Regions from separate parts of the Desulforamulus hydrothermalis Lam5 genome, predicted to be linked through region 2. Evidence: predicted binding sites of a transcription regulator. Region 2 holds the regulator's gene; the other holds the start of a gene.
What was found. Region 2 encodes HrcA, which represses chaperone genes, less so after heat shock. Its sites were predicted from a motif close to TGTTAGCACTCNNNNNNNNNGAGTGCTAACA; they were not measured.
Positions count from the first base shown of each region.

Region 1 (9,897 bases), 200 kb from region 2:
ATATCCACGAGGATATTTATTTGATCCCTTTCATCGATGAACCAATAATATTGAACCTTTTCCCCGCCCTCTGTCCGGGTGTTTTCTACGTTAAATCCCGAAACCACCGAAGTTTGGACAGCTATTTGTTTAGTATTTCGACAATTAATGTCCAACCGATAATCTGCCGCTCCAAACTCCGTAAGCTGTTTTACCAATGTTCGATCAAAGTTTTTATACAATTCTCCTTGATTATTTGAATCATAAAAAATCGCCCATTCCCCTTTTTCCAGTCCGTCTTTTAAAATGTAGTCCAGGGCCTGGAAATACTCAGAACATAACAGATCCTGTCCTTCATCAATAACCAAACAATCATAAGTCTCCTGAATTTCATTTAATGCCCGGATAAAAAATTGAGGATATATTTTTTTGTAAAGCGTATCCCCGTTAAATTGATCGTGGACTTGTAAAAACTGATCCTGTAAACTTGTTGATAATATTATGTTATAAAAATATTTATGGACAGAATTTGCCGTTATGAGGTGATGGTTTTCCATTCGGTTTGTTTTATAACGTAATTTTCCGCCTAATATTTTGTTATAGCAAAGCAGTAAAACCCTTTTATTGTTAAGTGCGGTTCTCCGTACTTTTTCCAAGGCCAAAAGCGTTTTACCGGTACCGGCGGTCCCTCTGAAAAATACTCTTTTGTTATTCTCCATTCTGTCTAACGCTTTATATTGCTCCTCGGTAAGCTGGATTATTTGTTTCTCTAAACCCTCCAGCTTTTCATTCAACGGTATGATCAGTTCAAAATCCTTTCTTAGATAACCCGCTAAATAATCTATCTCGGAGTTTGTAAACTTTCTTTTACCGGGCAGTTTATCATTCCAATAACCAATCAACCTTTTAAGATATTTCCCAAACGGTTTTAATCTGTCAGAAATATCATATACAATTTGATTATCCCATTCAGGTGATTCAACACTAAATTCAATGTCCGGAAACAAAACACCGTATCCGAATAAACAATCGTTAAAAGAGTTGCCAAATTCCCGGTTTATGTTTTCCCTTAATGAATATAAAGCCGATGCTACCTGTTTGAAAGGGCTTTCTTTTTTTTTCGTTATGAAGCCATACCTGTCGGTAAAAAACCAAAACCCGGCATCACGTTTAACTCGACCCCCTTTGACCTCAAGGCAAAACAGACCTCCCGAACCGAGTAAAATAAAATCAATTTCTCCTTCAGCTTTAAACATATGCCTGGCTATTCCCAGGGAATGAAGACAAACCCAACCGTCAAGACCGGCTTCGTTTTTAATTAATTGAAATATTTTTTTTTCGGCTACACTTTTAATATTTGCATGTGTATAGGGAGGAATCATTCTTACCACAAATCGTCACCTCAGCCACGGTTATTTGTCTAGCAGCCTGTTAGTTCTGCCGACCGGGACAATAAACTTTTCTTTGGAAATCCTCTTTACCGTTACCGTTTGGACATATTTGGTAAGGTCATCTGTAATTTTTTGTAACATATCATCTTCCTGATTGATTGAATTTGCCATTAATGAAGATATCACCGACCTGGCTAAATATCTTCCAAGCTGTACATGTAAAGCCCTGATTTTTTTACATGCAGTTATTACTTCTTCCGTTTTAACCAATAACTCCTGATGACCGGTCATCAATGTAATTGCCCTGATTGCATCATCTTCGGGGCCGATACAACTTTCATCATTAATCCATGATTTAATTGTTGCAGTTACCCTGGATACACCGTGTTTTTTAAGAAGTTTTTGAATATTTTCGTAACTATACCGGGTTTTTGCTTTAAATTCTTGTAATGCGGTTCTCCATAATCCTGATAATAAAACCAATTCTTTAATATGGGGATTTGATTCTTCAACAGTCTTAACTAATTTTTCAAAAATATCTTCGCTTGAGTCTTTAATAAAAATAAGGTTGTCATTGGTATTTAGCTCTTTTACTTTTTTCTTAATGACATTTTCCTCTTCTTCACTTAGACACCTACAATTATATCCATCCGTTAAAAACGCTACATATTCTTCTTCAAATTCAACAAAATATGCTTCAGTAGTCGGGTTTACCTCACCGACTTGTAATTTAGAAGCGGTATTGCTTATATATCCCAAAGAATTCAAAGCGTTGCCAATATATGTATCCATGTCATCTTCTTCCGCTTGTAGTTCGTGTTTTACATTTTGTCCTGTTAAATTGCAGGAGACTTTTTTTAATTTATTGTTTAATCTTTCTTGGCTTGCTCTAAACCATTTTTCCTCGAACGGATAGAGTATTAGATACTGCTCATTAGATGACGGATTAAGAAAAATTCTCGTATGCTTCTCTCCAAACCAACCGGAAAAAATAGCCTTATTAAAAAAGCTTTTAGTAGTTTTAAATTCGTTTAAAGATATTATTTGAGGTCGACAGTTGAAGCAGTTTGCTTTTAACCATCTTCTTAAAATTTCTTTTTGGTTATCCTTATTGACAACAATACAATCATTATAATTTAATGTTTTAACCAAATCAGTAAAGGTTCTGTGCTTCGAATGATATTTTGTGTAAAAATTTATAAGACTCTTTAATCCTTCTATAACAAACCCAAAATCATTAAAGGTTAGCTTATTCACCGCCATAAACATTTCTGTCTTTAATTCTTCCAATTGATTAACTGTGGTTTGACAAAAAGCATATTGTTCTTCGCTCAGTAATAAAGGCATTGTCCTTAAATATGTTAATAGAGAATAACTCTTACTGATAAAGGGTACTTTAAAATCACTTTCAAAATGTGATTTCCTGATTTTTTCCAAACGATGTTTAATATCCTCAATAATGTTTTCTTCTAATGCTTGTGTATTAACAATATGGCATTTTTGATTTACCAAAGCTTTCAATACCCTACGACTCCTGGTAAAATGATTATTACTGGGAGACGGCTCTGCAAGTGTTAATTTTCCAAGTTCCTCCGGTGTCCATGAATGAATCCGAAAATTAAGGGATAAAAAATATCCTATATCATCAAAATCAATATCACTTATATCTCCTAGTACAATGATATTATTTAATCTTTTCTGTAATTCCCTGAGTGAAGTAAAATGACCTTTCAATTTTTGAGTTTTATAAATAACAACCGATTTAATATCAGGGTCATTTTGAATCATTTCTATGGCATTTCCCATACTCGCTGTAAAACAAACCACAGGCATTCTTTGTAAAGGATCAGAACCTATTCTTTCGAATTCATCCTTTTTATTATAATAACCGGCCGGCAAAATATTGGTAAAAGGAATATTACCAAAACAAATATTAGTTAGGTTATTACAGACAGCATGTTTGTCACAAACAATAAGAGTTTTTGACTTAACTACAGGAGGTAATTCTGTTTCATCCAAATTCAATAACTCACATAGATAATCTTTAGCTTTGGCAACCTTGGGATTTGGGCGATGTATATATTTATTCACCCTTTTAGCTTTACCTTCATATTTATTTAACCTCCAAGCCCTTTCAAACGGGATGTAGATAACAGTATCTTTAAATCTGATTTTTAATTTTTGTTCTGATATTCCTAAAAATTCTCCTAAGCAGCCGTCCAGTTTAACTTTATCACCTGTCTTTAGATATTCAGTTACATTTCTTGAAGCTTCCTTTATATCTTTTATATCTTTTTTTAACATAATAAGAGGAACCACAACTGATGCTATCAACATAAGGGAAACACCGGTTGAATGTAATATTAATTGATAAACCGGTTCATTAAACAATGCAAATCTAGAAAATAAATAAGAATTTGCCTTGTCATATTCATCAAATTTATGCTTATATCTGTCAAATGTTAAATCAAGTTTTTCTAAAAAAGCCAATTCATTAAATACCTCATGTCCTGGGAACATTGTATCTCCCCTTATTAAAAAATTGCATCAGTTAAAATCAAATTGTTAAATATTGTAAATTTTTTGTTTTTATATTGTTTTATTCTTTTATTTTACAATAAATCCTTTTTATTACTTTATTTCATTTTGCATCAGATAAAAAAATAATGACCACATAGCCTTTATGAGGCCAATGTGGTCATATTCATGCCCAATATGGTTACAATACGCTCCTATACAAATCCTGCCTTACATCATGCCGCCCATGCCGCCCATGGGATTGGCGGGAGCTTCTTTTTCGGGCTTCTCGGATACCAGGGTTTCGGTGGTCAGGATCATGGCAGCGATAGAAGCAGCGTTTTGCAGAGCAGACCGGGTTACTTTAGCCGGGTCTACAATGCCGGCAGCAATCATATCTACATACTGCTCGGTCATAGCGTTGAAGCCGACGCCTTTAGCAGCAGCCCTTACTTTTTCAACTACCACGGAACCTTCCAGGCCGGCGTTGTTGGCAATTTGACGGAGAGGTTCTTCCAGGGCACGCTTCACAATATCCACGCCGGTCTTGGCGTCGCCCTCGGCTTGCACGGCATCCAGGCTGTCAATGATGTCTACATAAGCGGTACCGCCGCCGGGTACAATACCTTCTTCCACTGCAGCCCGGGTTGCGTTGAGAGCATCGTCAATGCGCAACTTCTTCTCTTTCATTTCTACCTCAGTGGCTGCGCCAACCTGGATAACAGCTACGCCGCCGGCCAGTTTAGCCAGACGCTCTTGCAGTTTTTCACGGTCAAAATCGGAAGTGGTTTCTTCAATTTGTTTCTTAATTTGAGCGATGCGGGATTCGATTTTAGCCTGATCGCCGGCGCCGCCAACAATAATGGTTTCTTCTTTCTTAACACGAACCTGACGAGCGGTACCCAGCATATCCAGGGTAGCTTTGTCCAGCTTGAGGCCCACTTCTTCGGTGATTACAGTACCGCCGGTCAGGATAGCGATATCTTCCAGCATAGCCTTGCGGCGATCGCCAAAGCCGGGGGCTTTAACAGCAACTACATTCAGGGTGCCACGCAGTTTGTTCAGCACCAGGGTAGCCAGTGCTTCGCCTTCCAGGTCTTCGCAGATCAGCAGCACAGGCTTGTTGCCGGTTTGTACAATTTTCTCCAGCAGAGGCAGGATTTCCTGAACAGAGGAAACCTTTTTGTCAGTAATGATAATATAGGGATCAGACAGCGCAGCTTCCATTTTATCGGTATCGGTGATCATATAGGGGGAGATATAGCCCCGGTCAAAGTTCATACCTTCTACCACTTCCAGAGTGGTGCCGATACCCTGGGATTCTTCAACAGTGATAACGCCGTCTTTACCTACTTTTTCCATGGCTTCGGCAATCAGGTTGCCGATGGACTCATCGTTGGCAGAAATGGTAGCCACTTGAGCAATGGCTTCTTTGCTTTCAATGGGTTTAGCCATAGCTTTAATTTCTTCTACAGCCTTTTCTACGGCCTTTTCAATACCCCGTTTAATAATCATGGGGTTAGCACCGGCAGCAACGTTTTTCAGGCCCTCCCGTACTAAAGCCTGGGCCAGTACGGTGGCTGTGGTGGTACCGTCGCCGGCCACATCGTTGGTTTTAGTGGCAACTTCTTTTACCAGTTGGGCGCCCATGTTTTCAAAATGGTCAGCCAACTCAATTTCCCGGGCAATGGTTACACCGTCATTGGTAATGGTAGGTGCACCGAATTTTTTGTCGATAACTACGTTGCGTCCCTTGGGGCCAAGGGTTACTTTAACAGCTTCGGCCAGTGCGTTAACGCCTCTCTCCAACGCTTTGCGAGCATCCTCGCGGAAAATAATTTCTTTAGCCAAGGTTCACGACCTCCTTTGATATCAGAACTAATAACGGATAAAAATTTTAGGTGTTAATTTATTCAATGACGGCAAGAATATCCATTTCGCGCAGAATTAAATATTCTTCTTCATCAATCTTAACTTCATTTCCGGCATACTTGGAGAAAAACACCTTGTCGCCAACTTTCAGGTCGATCGCGGCACGCTGACCGTTTTCCAGCAGACGGCCGGGACCTACAGCGATAACTTCACCCTGTTGGGGCTTCTCCTTGGCAGTATCCGGCAGAACAATGCCACTCTTGGTCTTTTCTTCCTGGGGCAGCGCCTTAACAACTACCCTGTCGCCTAATGGTTTAATCACAAAAAACCCTCCTTTTAAATATATTAAGGTTTTTTAATATACGTGGCTGGTTTGTTAGCACTCATTAATATTGAGTGCTAACACCCAGTAAATATAATACAGAACAAGAAAATTAAAAGCAAACACCCGGGCAACAGAATATAACGGTTTAACTGTGCCAAAATCCAAATTAAGGGTATTTATCTTTTAATTTCTCCTTCTACATTACATTTACAGGGTTTGTTAAATTGTCTGCCACCCAATCATTATTGTTGCCATTTTGCTGGATTTTTTATGCAACAAAAATTAAATTTTCCTAAAAATTTCGGTCGTGGGCCCAGACAAATTAGGCCGGAAAGTCCCGTAGATACGGCTCCGCCGGCAAACTAAACAAATCTTCGGGCTGTCGGCAACAAACTTATATTAGGGCTGACCGCACTCGCCGCCTCTGCCGCTGAGTATTTCCAGGCCATGGGGCAGCACCGGCAACACCACCGCCAGGCATTCTCTGACACCTTTTACGCTGCCAGGCAAGTTGATAATTAAGGTGCTTCCCCTGATGCCGCTTACCGCCCGGGATAACATGGCCTTAGGGGTTTTCGCCAGGCTGGCCGCCCGGATAGCTTCGGCAATGCCCGGCACCTGGCGGTCAATTACCGCCAGGGTGGCTTCGGGAGTATGATCCCTCGGCCCCAGGCCGGTACCGCCGGTGGTAAGAACCAGGTCTAACCGGTGGACGTCGGCAAATTCAATTAGTGTATCTTGAATGATTTGCGGGTCATCCGGCACCAGGCGGTATTGCTCCACCGTACCAAGAGATGCTGCCATTTCCCGGATAACAGCCCCGCTGGTGTCTTCCCGCAATCCCTGGGAACCTTTGTCACTCATGGTTATAATTCCGATTTTATACATCTTTTTCACCTCTTGACTTGATCAAATCTTCACATGACAGATTGGCTGGGTTACAATATAGTAAAGTTCAGGGCGTTTGACAGGGGGTTGAAAGATGGTTTGGCAAATTAACAAAGCAACTCAAAAGATCGTTCGCATTAAGGGCGATAAAGCTTTTGTTACAGAAGATGTGGTGGCCCGGGAAGTACCCGTTACTCTGTTTCTTAACGGCAAAGAATTTGTCACAATGGTTTGCTCCCCCCAGGCTTTAGAAGAATTGGCCGTCGGCTTTTTATGCTCAGAAGGTTTGCTGCAGTCACCGGAAGAGCTTGAAAGCATTACCGTTGATGAGGAAAAGGGCCTGATCACCGTCCAGGCCCCCGGCTGCGATGCCGAGTCCAAATTTCTCAAAAGAAATATCACTTCCTGCTGCGGCCGGGGCCGTCCGGTGTTTTATTTTGTCAATGATGCCAAAAGCATGAATAAAGTAACCGGCGTCCTGCTGGTAACCCCCGGACAGGTATGGGATTTATCCGACCGGTTGGAGCAAATGTCCGTGCTGTTTAAAGAAACCGGCGGCGTGCACAACGCTGCCCTGTGCGCCCCCACCGAAGTAATTTTGTTTTATGAAGACGTAGGGCGTCACAATGCGGTAGATAAAATCTTTGGCCGGGCTTTTTTAAACCGCATCCCCCTGCATGATAAAATATTGGTTTTCAGCGGCCGGGTTTCTGCGGAAATTGTTATTAAAGCAGGCAAGATGGGCCTGCCTGTCATCGTATCCCGCTCCGCCCCCACCGACCTGGGCCTGGCCATGGCAGAAAAGCTGGGCATCACAGTGGTTGGATTTGCTAAAAGCGAGCGTATGAATGTGTATACTTATCCTGCCAGAATCCTGGGTTAAACTCAGGTACCGGTTACCTGAGCAGAGTATCGACAAACATTAACTGTGGTTTTTTGATCCCCTTTAGCCCCGGTCTACGCACCGACAGCACGATGATTCGCTATGACCGGTGCTGCGATAAGTGGCCGGCAGGGGATCACCAAACCACCTTGACTTTACTTTGTCAGACCTGACTCAAGTGCCGGGCACCGAGTCATCAAGTTGCTCTGAAGCTGTCCTGGAAAATTTCCGCCAGCGCCTGTTCTAACCTGCTGCGGAAAACACCGTAGCATGCCAGCAGCCGGTTGCCGTCCGTCGTTAGGGTGGCCCCGCCGCCGGCATCTCCCCCCACCTGGGTTTCTACCAGTTTAATGCCCCAGTTTTTCTCAGCAGTTTTAATTTTACCCCAGGCAGCCCGGTAGGACATACCCATGCTGCGGGCTGCCTGGGAAATGGAACCATATTCTTTAACATTCATTAACAGGTAATAAAGGCCATCCCCAAAATTGGTGCCGCCGCTCTCCAGCCAAACTTTACATCCCGGCTGGAACAGCTCTGCCAGGGGACGGCTTTTTTTTTCGCCATCCGTTCGTTTACTCATCCGCTAAATCCCCTGGCGATACATAATTTCACCGCAGTTTCGCAAATCATAACCGCCCAGGGCGGTCACCTGACGCTTAAATTCCGGTGTGGCCAGTACTTCCAGCAGGCGTTTGATATACGGGGTGTCCCAGTACTCGCCGGGAATGCAGAGGTCGTAGCGCTCTTCCACCACCGGCACAAAGTCCAGCCCCAGGGCATTGGCGGCCGCCAAAATACCCAGCCCGGCGTCCGCCGAGCCGCTGGCCACCGCTGCTGCTACCGCCATGTGGGTATACTCCTCCCGGTTATAGCCGTAAATGCTGTCCGGCTGAATACCCAGCTGTTTAAGACGGTAATCCAGCAAAATGCGGGTACCGGCTCCCCGCTGGCGGTTAATAAAGCGAATACCCTCCCGGGCCAAATCTGCCAACCCTTTGATATTTAAAGGATTTCCTTTAGCTACCAGCAAGCCCTGCTGCCGGTAAACCAGGTTGAGCAGGATCACCGGGCGGTCGCCTAACAACCGCTGCACATAGCTAATGTTATATTCCCCGGTATCTTCATCCAGCAAGTGGGTACCGGCACAATGGCATTCGCCCCGTTTGATGGCCGCCAGGCCGCCCAGGCTGCCCACGTTGGCACTGGCCAGGCCGGCGTCCGGGAACTTGCGCCGCAGGTGATTGGCCAACACATCCAGAGCCATATCGTGGCTGCCGATAACCACGGTGGTTTGACGCACTTCCGCCAGCGGCCGCATTAGCTCAACGGTTACGGTTTCGCCGGCCCGGTAACCTTCCGACAGGCGGGGTATCCGCAACATACCGTCTGCCCTGACCAGTGACATAATTACCCCGGCCCCCCGGGAAATAGGGGTTGCAATTATTTTTTCTCCCACTTGTCCCAGTTTAACCCGGACAAATTCCTCCACGCCCATGGGCGAAGGCATTTTGCGGGAGATTATGGCTTCGGTTGTGGCGGGTGCCGGCGGCACTAAGCCCAGTTTTTTATACACCAGAGGCTGCACAAACAGCTCCATCACCAGGTAGGCAGATACCGGGTACCCGGGCACCCCGATGACCGGCTTGCCCTTCACTTCCCCGAGAATAACCGGCTTGCCCGGCTTAATGGCCGCCCCATGGGTTAGCACGGTGCCTAACTCCCTGATCAACTGGGCCGTATAATCCTCCCGCCCGGCGGAAGAACCGGCATTAATCACCACTATATCTGCCTGTTCAACCGCATGCAGGAGGGAATTCTGCAGGCTGTCCCAATTATCTTCGGTAATGGGCCAGCGCAGGGGCTCGCCCCCCCAGCTGCGCACCATGGCACCCAATACCCGGGTGTTGTACTCCACAATATCGCCCGGTTTTAAATCTGTACCCGGCTGAACCAGTTCGGTACCGGTGGGCAACAGGGCCACCCGGGGCCGGGGATAAACTTTCACGCCGGTAACCCCGCCCGCCAGCATGCCGCCAATATCC
Region 1 is NZ_CAOS01000008.1:203,030-212,926, forward strand. Features, by position in the region: gene DESHY_RS06145 (nuclease-related domain-containing DEAD/DEAH box helicase) at 1-1,361, opposite strand, end outside; gene DESHY_RS06150 (DrmE family protein) at 1,392-3,890, opposite strand; gene groL (chaperonin GroEL) at 4,119-5,738, opposite strand; gene groES (co-chaperone GroES) at 5,797-6,081, opposite strand; gene DESHY_RS06165 (MogA/MoaB family molybdenum cofactor biosynthesis protein) at 6,484-6,972, opposite strand; gene fdhD (formate dehydrogenase accessory sulfurtransferase FdhD) at 7,067-7,855, shown strand; gene DESHY_RS06175 (winged helix-turn-helix domain-containing protein) at 8,052-8,435, opposite strand; gene DESHY_RS06180 (molybdopterin biosynthesis protein) at 8,439-9,897, opposite strand, start outside.
Region 1: the regulator HrcA is predicted to act here: its motif matches at 6,134-6,164, upstream of groES (co-chaperone GroES).

Region 2 (9,897 bases):
TTGACCTGCCCAGCGCTGAGCCGGAACGGGTCAAGCAAGAAATTGAGGATGTCATCGGTTTGGACACCTCGGAAGCGGTGCTGGCTTCCGCTAAAACAGGCCTGGGTATTCAAGAAATTCTGGAACAGGTGGTCAACAAAATTCCGCCGCCGCAGGGAGATCCGGCGGCCCCCTTGCAAGCCTTGATTTTTGATTCCCACTACGATTCCTACCGGGGCGTTATAGCCTACATCCGGATTGTTCAGGGGACGTTAAAACCCGGCATGCGGATCCGCATGATGGCTAACGGCAAGGAATTTGAAGTTACCGAAGTGGGTGTCTTTAATCCCAACATGGTCTTTGTGGATGAATTAAGTACCGGCGAGGTCGGTTTTGTGGCCGCCAGCATGAAAAACGTCCAGGATGTGCGGGTGGGCGACACCGTTACCTCCGCCGATAACCCCGCCCCGGCGCCGCTGCCGGGTTACCGCAAGGTGACACCGATGGTGTTTTGCGGTTTGTACCCGGTAGATACGGTTGATTACGAAGATCTGCGGGACGCCCTGGATAAGCTGCGGCTAAATGACGCTTCCCTGATTTACGAGCCGGAAACTTCCGAAGCCCTGGGTTTTGGTTTCCGCTGCGGCTTTTTAGGATTGCTGCATATGGAAATCATTCAAGAACGACTGGAACGGGAGTACGGTTTAAATCTTATTACCACCGCCCCCAGTGTGGTGTACCGGGTAACCACCACCAAAGGAGAGGTGCTGGAAATTGACAACCCCACTAACCTGCCGCCGGTAAACAAAATCGAAAAAATTGAAGAGCCTTTTGTTAAGGCGACCATCATGGTGCCCAAAGATTTTGTGGGAACGGTTATGGAGCTGTGCCAGGGCAAACGGGGCATTTACAGCAACATGGAGTACATGGGAGTCAACCGGGTAATGCTGACCTATGAGATTCCCTTATCGGAAATTATTTATGACTTTTTTGACCAGCTTAAGTCACGAACCAGGGGTTATGCTTCCCTGGACTACGAGATGGTAGGTTACCGTGCCTCCGACCTGGTGAAGATGGATATTTTGTTAAACGGCGAGATACTGGATGCCCTGTCCTGCATTGTTCACCGGGAAAGGGCTTACAGCCGGGGCAGGGCCCTGGTGGAAAAGCTGCGTTCCCTGATTCCCAGGCATATGTTTGAAATTCCGGTTCAGGCGGCCGTCGGTAATAAAATAATAGCTCGGGAGACGGTAAAAGCCCTGCGTAAAGACGTGCTGGCCAAGTGTTATGGCGGCGACGTCAGCCGTAAGAGAAAGCTGCTGGAAAAACAAAAAGAGGGTAAACGGCGCCTGAAACAAGTGGGCAACGTGGAGATTCCCCAGGAAGCATTTATGGCTGTCTTAAGCATTGAAGAATAAAGCCGTAAGCGGGTGAAAGCCGTGACAATTGGCTTGTATATCCATGTCCCCTTTTGCTTGCAAAAGTGCCTGTACTGTGACTTTACATCTTACCCCATTAACCGGGGAAAGGTGGAACATTATCTGGAAGGCCTGCAGCGAGAGATTTGTTATTACGGGGATATGCTGGACAGTTCAGACAAACAAATTGCAACCATTTTTGTGGGCGGCGGTACGCCCACTTGTCTTATGCCCGGGCAGTTGGCCGGCCTGTTGGAGCTGGTTTCCCGGGTTTTTACCGTTGCCGGCGATGCCGAGATTACTGTCGAAGCCAATCCCGGCACCGTTTCCCGGACATCTTTACAGGAACTGAGGGCGGCAGGTTTTAACCGGCTCAGTTTGGGAGTGCAGTCTACCCACCCGTCATTGCTTAAACTTATCGGGCGTCCTCACGATTTTGCGCAGGCCAGACAGGCAGTGCAGTTTGCCCGGCGGGCGGGCTTTGCCAATCTTAACCTGGATTTAATTTTTGGTTTGCCCACCCAGACTGCCGCCCAGTGGCGGCAGTCTGTATATGAAATACTTAGCCTGCAGCCGGATCACCTGTCCTGTTACAGCTTACAGTTGGAAGAAGGAACTCCCCTGGCAGCGGCGGTGGAGCAGGGCCGGCTGGCGGCCTGCCCGGAAGAACGGGAACTGGCTATGTATTACAGTGTGATTGAAATATTAACCGCTGCCGGCTACCGGCATTACGAAATTTCCAACTTTGCCCGACCGGGTTACAGCTGCCGGCACAATTTGCTTTACTGGCACAACCGCCCGTACCTGGGCCTGGGGCCTGCGGCCCACTCCCACCTCATGGGTTGCCGCTGGGGCAACGTAGAAGATGTTGATCAATATTTTATGTTGTTGCAGGCGGGGCAAAGGCCGATCCAAGAAATGCAGCAGCTGTCCCGCCGTGAGCAAATGGAGGAAACGGTTTTTTTAGGCCTGCGTCTGCTCCGGGGCGTCAATTTGCAGGAATTTTATCAGAGGTTCGGGGTTTCGCTGACCGAGGTGTTTGCCCAACAAATCCGGCAGTTAACAAACAGTGGTTTAGTAGAGTTAGTGTCTGGGTATCTTAAGTTAACAGAAAAGGGATTACCGCTGGCCAATCAGGTATTTGCCCAATTTGTCTAGCTGATGCGGCAGCAGGGGTGCGGCTGCCACTTGTTAGCCATTGACAAAGTTTTTTCCATTTGCTACATTTTAAATTAGATTAGCACTCATCGACTTAGAGTGCTAACACCCGAACAAGGTGCGGCAGGGGGTGAGCCGACGTGAAAATGGATGAAAGAAAACAAAAAATTCTGTTGGCCATCATAAAAGATTATATTTCTACCGCAGAACCTGTGGGGTCCCGGACTATTTCCCGCAAATACAAACTGGGCGTCAGTCCGGCTACCATTAGAAATGAAATGGCAGACCTGGAAGAAATGGGATATATCGAGCAGCCCCATACCTCTGCCGGGCGTATTCCGTCCCACCTTGGTTACCGTTACTATGTAGACTGTCTGATGGAAACGGAACAGCTCCCCGAGCAGGAGCAGGCTGCTATCCGGCGCGGTTACGAAAACAAAGTTCGGGAAGTGGGAGAGGTTTTAAACCGTACCGGTCGTATGCTGTCGCAGCTTACCAATTACACCGCCCTGGTGCAGACACCGTATTTTGGCGGCAGCTCATATAAACACATTCAGTTGGTTCTGATTGCGCCTGCCCAGGCCATTCTCATTGTTGTGATGGATACCGGTGCGGTGCACCACCAAATGATGACCGTGCCGGAGAACATTACCCAGCAGGACTTGGATCAAATTTCCGGCGTATTAAATGCTAAGCTGCAGGGCAGGACCATGGACAGCATCCGGCTGACCCTGATCAAAGAAATTTATTTTGAGCTGGCCAAACACCGCCATATTCTGGATCTGGCTCTGGAATTGATCCAGGAACGCATCACTTCGGTCAGTGAGGATAAAATCTACCTTGAAGGGGTATTTAATATTTTGAACCAGCCGGAGTTTCATAATATTGAGAAAGTCAAGGTTTTGCTCTCGCTGCTGGAACAAGAAAACACCCTGCGGGATATACTGGAACTGCCGGGTGACGCCCGGGGCATTACCATTAAGATAGGCAGTGAAAACCCCAGAAAAGAAATGCAAAACTGCAGTATGGTAACTGCCACTTACCAGGTGGGAGAAAAAATCCTGGGTACCATTGGCGTCTTGGGTCCCACCCGCATGGATTACGCCAGGGTGGTTACCGTAATTGACTGTATGTCTAAAAATTTATCCCGCGCCCTGGAGCGGCTGCTCAAGGGTCAGGTTTAATTTAAGGAGGAACACCGGTGAGTCTCAAACAACAGGCCAGTCAGGGGGCCGAAGTTAATGAAAAGCTGGCTGCCTTGATGACCAATTCAAATGCCGTGCGGGCCATTGCCTCAGCAGTGGAAGGAACTCTGGGGCCCAAGGGCCTGGATACCATGCTGGTGGATAAATTTGGCGAGGTAGTCATTACCAACGACGGGGTGACTATCCTGACCATGATGGAAGCTAACCATCCGGCCGCCCGGCTGGTAATTAACATTGCCAAAGCCCAACAGGAAGAAATCGGGGACGGCACCACCACCGCCACTGTCATGGCCGGCGCACTGGTGGGGGCCGGTGTGGAGCAAGTAGTCAAGGGGGTGCCGGTGGCCCGGGTGATTGAAGGGATCCGGGCCGGAGTACGGCGGGCCCTGGAAGTAATGAAGGAACAGGCGGTGCCGCTGGAAGACTTGCAGCACCCCTGGCTGCAGCAAGTGGCGCTGGTGGCCGGCCGGGAACACCGGGATATTGCCGACCTGGTGGTGGAAGCGGCCCGTTTGATTGGCAGGGAGAAATTATTGGATGTCAATTTCAAACTGGCCGATACGGTGACGGCCAAAGAAGGAGCCGCCAACCAGGTATTCATGGGCGTCATCATTAATAAGGAAACCATGAACAAGCAAATGCCTCGCCGGCTGTCAGAGGTTAAAGTGCTGGTGCTTGACGATGCCTTGGAGCCGGAAGAAATAGAAGACGAGGCCCTTGGTACCGAGGCCGGTTTTGCCCGTTATTTAGAGCTGCAGACAGAGTTTAAAAATAATGTGCAAAAAATTATTGATTTGGGAGTGGGCCTGGTGCTGGTAGACCGGGGCGTGGATGACACGGCGGAAGATATGCTGACGGATGCCGGCGTGATGGTGGTGCAGCGGGTATTAAATAAGGAGTTGCGCCGGGCGGCAGAACACACCGGGGCCCGTATGATCAAACGTACCGGTTTAAAGAAGGAGCCGGCTGAGTTGGAGAAATTCCTGGGCCAGGCCGGCCAAGTACTGGAAGACGAGAAGCTGGAGCAGGTTTGGGTTTTAAACGGCCGGGGCAAACCTATGGCCACGGTGCTGGTGGGCGCCGCCACCCAGGAAGTAGTGGGGGAACGGGAACGCATCGCCAGGGATGCAGCCAGTTCGGTGCAGGCTGCTGTTAAAGGCGGTGTGGTACCCGGCGGCGGCGCCCTGGAGCTGGCGGTTTCCCGGGAAGTGGAGAAAGTGCGGGAAAGCATCCGGGGCATGGCTGCCTATGGAGTGGGCTGTGTCGCCGAAACCCTGCGCCGGCCGATGGCGCAAATTGTCGCCAATGCCGGTTTCAACCCGCTGGAAAAAATCGGCGATGTACTGGCGGCGCAGGCGGAACAAAATAAAAATTCCCTGGCGGTGGACTGCGATACCGGGGAAATTGCAGATATGTATGAAGCCGGTGTGCTGGACCCGGCCCTGGTGAAAATTCATGCGCTCAAAGCAGCCGGCGAAATTGCCGAAGCAATTTTACGCATTGATACCATCATTAAAATGAAAGAGCACCGGCAATCCGGCGGCGAAGGATTGGAAGCGGGAGTATAGGTGAGGTGATACAGTGACCCAAGAAAAAATTAACCAGGCTCAGGCAGAGCACGAGGAAGCCAACCGGCCGGAGCAGGAGCAGGCCGGCCCCACTGCGGCTGAGGCGGCTGCGGAACAGTTGGAGGCCGAGCATGCCGCTGTCTCGGATGACTTGCCTGATGACCCGGAGGAATTAAAAAAGCTGCTGCGGGAAAAAACCAGCGAGGCGGCCGACAACTATAACCGGGCTTTACGGTTGCAGGCGGATTACGAAAACCTGCGCCGCCGCAGCCGTCAGGAAAAGGAAGATCTCTTGAAATTTGGCGCCGAGCACCTGATTAAAAACCTTTTACCGGTGCTGGATAACTTTGAGCGGGCCCTGGCCTCCGCCGGTGACGGGGGAGAAAAGTTTATCAGCGGGGTGCAGATGATTCACCGCCAGTTATATGAAGTACTTACCGCCGAAGGCCTGGCGCCCATACCGGCCCAGGGAGAGCCCTTTGATCCCAACTTGCATGAAGCAGTAATGCAGGTAACAGATGCCGACCAACCGGAAAATACCGTTGTTGAGGAATTAAGAAAAGGTTATTACTTAAAGGGCAAAGTAATCAGGCCTGCGATGGTAAAGGTGGCTGTTTCATAGACAGACAGCTGCAGGCCGACCCCATGCAAAACCAAGTAAATATTTTTTCTCAGGAGGCAGGAAGATGGGAAAAGTAATTGGTATTGACTTAGGAACTACTAACTCCTGTGTAGCAGTTATGGAAGGCGGCGAAGCGGTTGTTATTCCCAACGCCGAAGGTGGCAGGACCACCCCTTCCGCCGTAGGCTTTTCCAAGACCGGTGAGCGCCTGGTGGGCCAGGTGGCCAAGCGCCAAGCGGTCAGCAACCCCGACCGGACGGTTTTATCCATTAAACGCTATATGGGTACCAACCATAAAGTGACCATTGACGGCAAGGAGTATACTCCCCAGGAAATTTCCGCTATGATTTTATCTAAACTAAAGGCAGATGCTGAAGCATATCTGGGTGAGCCGGTGACCCAGGCGGTTATCACCGTGCCTGCCTACTTCAGCGATGCCCAGCGCCAGGCCACCAAGGACGCCGGGAAAATTGCCGGGCTGGAGGTTTTGCGGATTATTAACGAACCCACGGCAGCTGCTCTGGCTTACGGCCTGGATAAAGAAGAAGACCAGACTATTCTGGTTTATGACCTAGGCGGCGGTACCTTTGACGTATCCATTCTGGAGCTGGGCGACGGGGTGTTTGAAGTTAAAGCCACCAGCGGCAACAACCGTTTGGGCGGCGATGACTTTGACCAGCGCATCATTGATTACCTGGTGGCTGAATTTAAAAAGGACACCGGCATTGACCTGACCAAAGACAGAATGGCCCTGCAGCGGTTGAAAGAAGCGGCCGAAAAGGCCAAAATTGAATTATCCGGCGTGTACACCACCAATATTAACCTGCCCTTTATTTCGGTGGGGGCGGATGGGCCGCTGCACATGGATATTAACTTAACCAGGGCTAAATTTGAAGAACTGACCGCCGATCTGGTGGAAAAAACCATGGGCCCCACCCGTCAGGCTCTGGCCGACTCCGGATTGGATGTAAAAGATATTGATAAAGTTTTGCTGGTGGGAGGTTCAACCCGGATTCCGGCTGTTCAGGAAGCCATTCGCAAGTTCCTGGGCAAAGAACCCCACAAGGGCATTAACCCTGATGAATGTGTGGCCATTGGGGCGGCTATTCAAGCCGGGGTGCTGTCCGGCGAAGTGAAGGATGTGCTGTTGCTGGACGTAACACCCCTGTCGCTGGGTATTGAGACCCTGGGCGGTGTGTTTACCAAACTGATTGAACGCAACACCACCATTCCTACCTCTAAGAGCCAAATTTTCTCCACTGCGGCTGATAACCAAACGACCGTGGAAATTCACGTGCTGCAGGGCGAGCGTCCCATGGCGGCTGATAACAAAACCCTGGGCAGGTTCCAATTAACCGGCATCCCGCCGGCACCCCGGGGTGTACCGCAGATTGAAGTGAAGTTTGACATTGACGTTAACGGTATTGTGTCGGTATCCGCCAAGGATTTGGGTACCGGCAAAGCCCAAAGCATTTCCATTACCGGCACCGGTGCCCTGTCTGAAGATGAAATCAACAGAATGGTAAATGAAGCCGAAAAATATGCTGAAGAAGACAGGAAACGCAAAGAAGCGGTAGAAGTGAAAAACCAGGCCGATTCCATGATTTATCAGGCAGAAAAGACCATTAAAGACCTGGGCGATAAAGCCGACCAAGCCAAAGTGGAAGCCGTGCAAAAGGCGGTTGAACAGTTGCGCCAGGCCATGAACGGCAATGATGTTGACCTGATTAAAAACAAACTGGAAGAACTTACCAAACCGCTGTACGAACTGACCTCAGCCATGTACCAGCAGCAGGCCCAGCAGGCTGCGCCGGGCGGCGGCTGCGCCGGCGGCAGCTGTGGCAGCGACGGGGCAAAGGATAATGTGGTGGATGCAGATTACGAAGTAAAAGACGACAACAAATAGGCGCTTATAATATAATGTAATATAATAAAGCAGTGGATATTACAGGGGAATGACCGTTCCCCTGTAATTTATGAATGTAAGGTGGTGAAGCATGGCAAAGCGAGATTATTACGAGGTGTTAGGCGTGCCCAGGGGCGCCAGCCAGGAGGACATCAAAAAGGCGTACCGCAAGTTGGCCCGTCAGTATCACCCGGATGCTTACAAGGGCAGCAAAGAGGAAGCCGAGGCAAAATTTAAAGAAATAGCCGAAGCCTATGCGGTGTTGAGCGATCCTGACAAGCGGGCGGCCTACGACCAGTTTGGCCACGCTGCCACCGACGGCCAGGGTTTCGGGGCCGGTGGTTTTGGTGGTTTTGGTGCCGATTTTGGCGGCCTGGGCGATATTTTTGATATGTTTTTCGGGGGTATGGGGCGGCAGCGTACCGGTCCCCAAAAGGGTAGTGACCTGCGGGTTAATTTAGAAATATCTTTTAAAGAAGCGGCTTTCGGAGTGGAACGGGATATCCAGGTGCCCCGCACCGAAACCTGCGATACCTGTGGCGGCAGCGGGGCGGCACCGGGCAGCCGGCCTAAGACCTGCAGCGTGTGCCAGGGTACCGGGCAGGTACAGTATGCTTCCCATACGCCCTTTGGCCGCATTGTGCAGAGCCATACCTGCGAGGCGTGCCGCGGCACCGGAAAAGTTATTGAAAGGCCCTGTCCCACCTGCCGGGGTGCCGGCCAGATTAAAAAGTTCCGCACTATTCACGTTAAAATCCCTGCCGGGGTGGATGACGGTTCGCGCCTGCGCTTGAGCGGCGAAGGAGAAGCCGGTCTCAGGGGCGGCCCGCCGGGCGACCTTTATGTCTACATTTTAGTACGCCCGCACAAATTCTTCCGGCGGGAAGGTAACGATGTAATCTGCGACGTCGATATTTCCTTTGTTCAGGCGGCGCTGGGCGATGTTATCGAAGTACCCACCCTGGACGGTACAGCAGACCTCAAACTGCCCGAAGGTACCCAGACCGGTACCGTCTTCCGCATCAAAGGGAAGGGTATTCCTTATCTTAACGGCAGCGGCCGGGGTGACCAGCATGTGCGGGTTAAGGTGGTAACGCCCACTAAACTGAATGAAAAACAAAAGGATTTGCTGCGTGAATTTGCCAAGCTGAGCGGCGAAAAGCCCCCCAAAGGATCAGAAAAGAATATTTTTGAAAAAATGAAGGATGCCTTTATGGGATAAAATAATACTGCCTCATCCAAACGGCAACTGTTAAAACACAATATAAAGGTAGCCTGCAAACTCTCGGTAGGGAGGAGAACTGTTTTGAACTGGCTGGAAATCGCCGTCCATGTACCCCATGAGGGTATCGATATGGTGAGCAACATTTTTGACGAATTGGGTGCCGGCGGGGTTGTCATTGAAGACCCCGCCTTAATTTCTCAATACATTGAAGCTAATATCTGGGATCATTATGAATTTCCCCCCGAGGTATTAAACCGCCCGTTGCCTGTGGTAAAGGCATATCTGCCCGAAGGAGCGGACCTGGAGGACCGGCTGGCCCTGCTGCAGGCAAAATTGGCCGAGCTGCCCCTGCCCGCTGTGCCCAGCTGGGAAACCGCCCGGGTGGCCGAGGAGGATTGGGCCACGGCCTGGATGGCTTACTACAAGCCGGTGGAAATTGGTCAGAAATTGGCGGTAAAACCCAGCTGGGAAGCATACACGCCACCCCCGGGGCGCCTGGTCCTGGAGCTGGATCCCGGTATGGCCTTTGGCTGCGGCAACCACCCCACCACTACCATGTGCATGGAATTTTTGGAAGGCATTATAAAAGGCGGGGAAATGGTGGCGGATGTAGGTACCGGCACAGGCATCCTGGCCATTACTGCCGCCAAACTGGGTGCTGCCCGGGTGCTGGCGGTGGATTTGGATGAAGTGGCGGTTAAAGTGGCCCGGGACAATGTACGGCTGAACGGAGTCCAGGACCGGGTAGAAGTGCTGCACGGCAACCTGCTGGACCAGGTAAGTCAGCCGGTGGATACAGTTATTGCTAATATTGTG
Region 2 is NZ_CAOS01000008.1:4,588-14,484, reverse strand. Features, by position in the region: gene lepA (translation elongation factor 4) at 1-1,397, shown strand, start outside; gene hemW (radical SAM family heme chaperone HemW) at 1,419-2,555, shown strand; gene hrcA (heat-inducible transcriptional repressor HrcA) at 2,696-3,739, shown strand; gene DESHY_RS05260 (TCP-1/cpn60 chaperonin family protein) at 3,757-5,328, shown strand; gene grpE (nucleotide exchange factor GrpE) at 5,342-5,950, shown strand; gene dnaK (molecular chaperone DnaK) at 6,015-7,856, shown strand; gene dnaJ (molecular chaperone DnaJ) at 7,948-9,078, shown strand; gene prmA (50S ribosomal protein L11 methyltransferase) at 9,163-9,897, shown strand, end outside.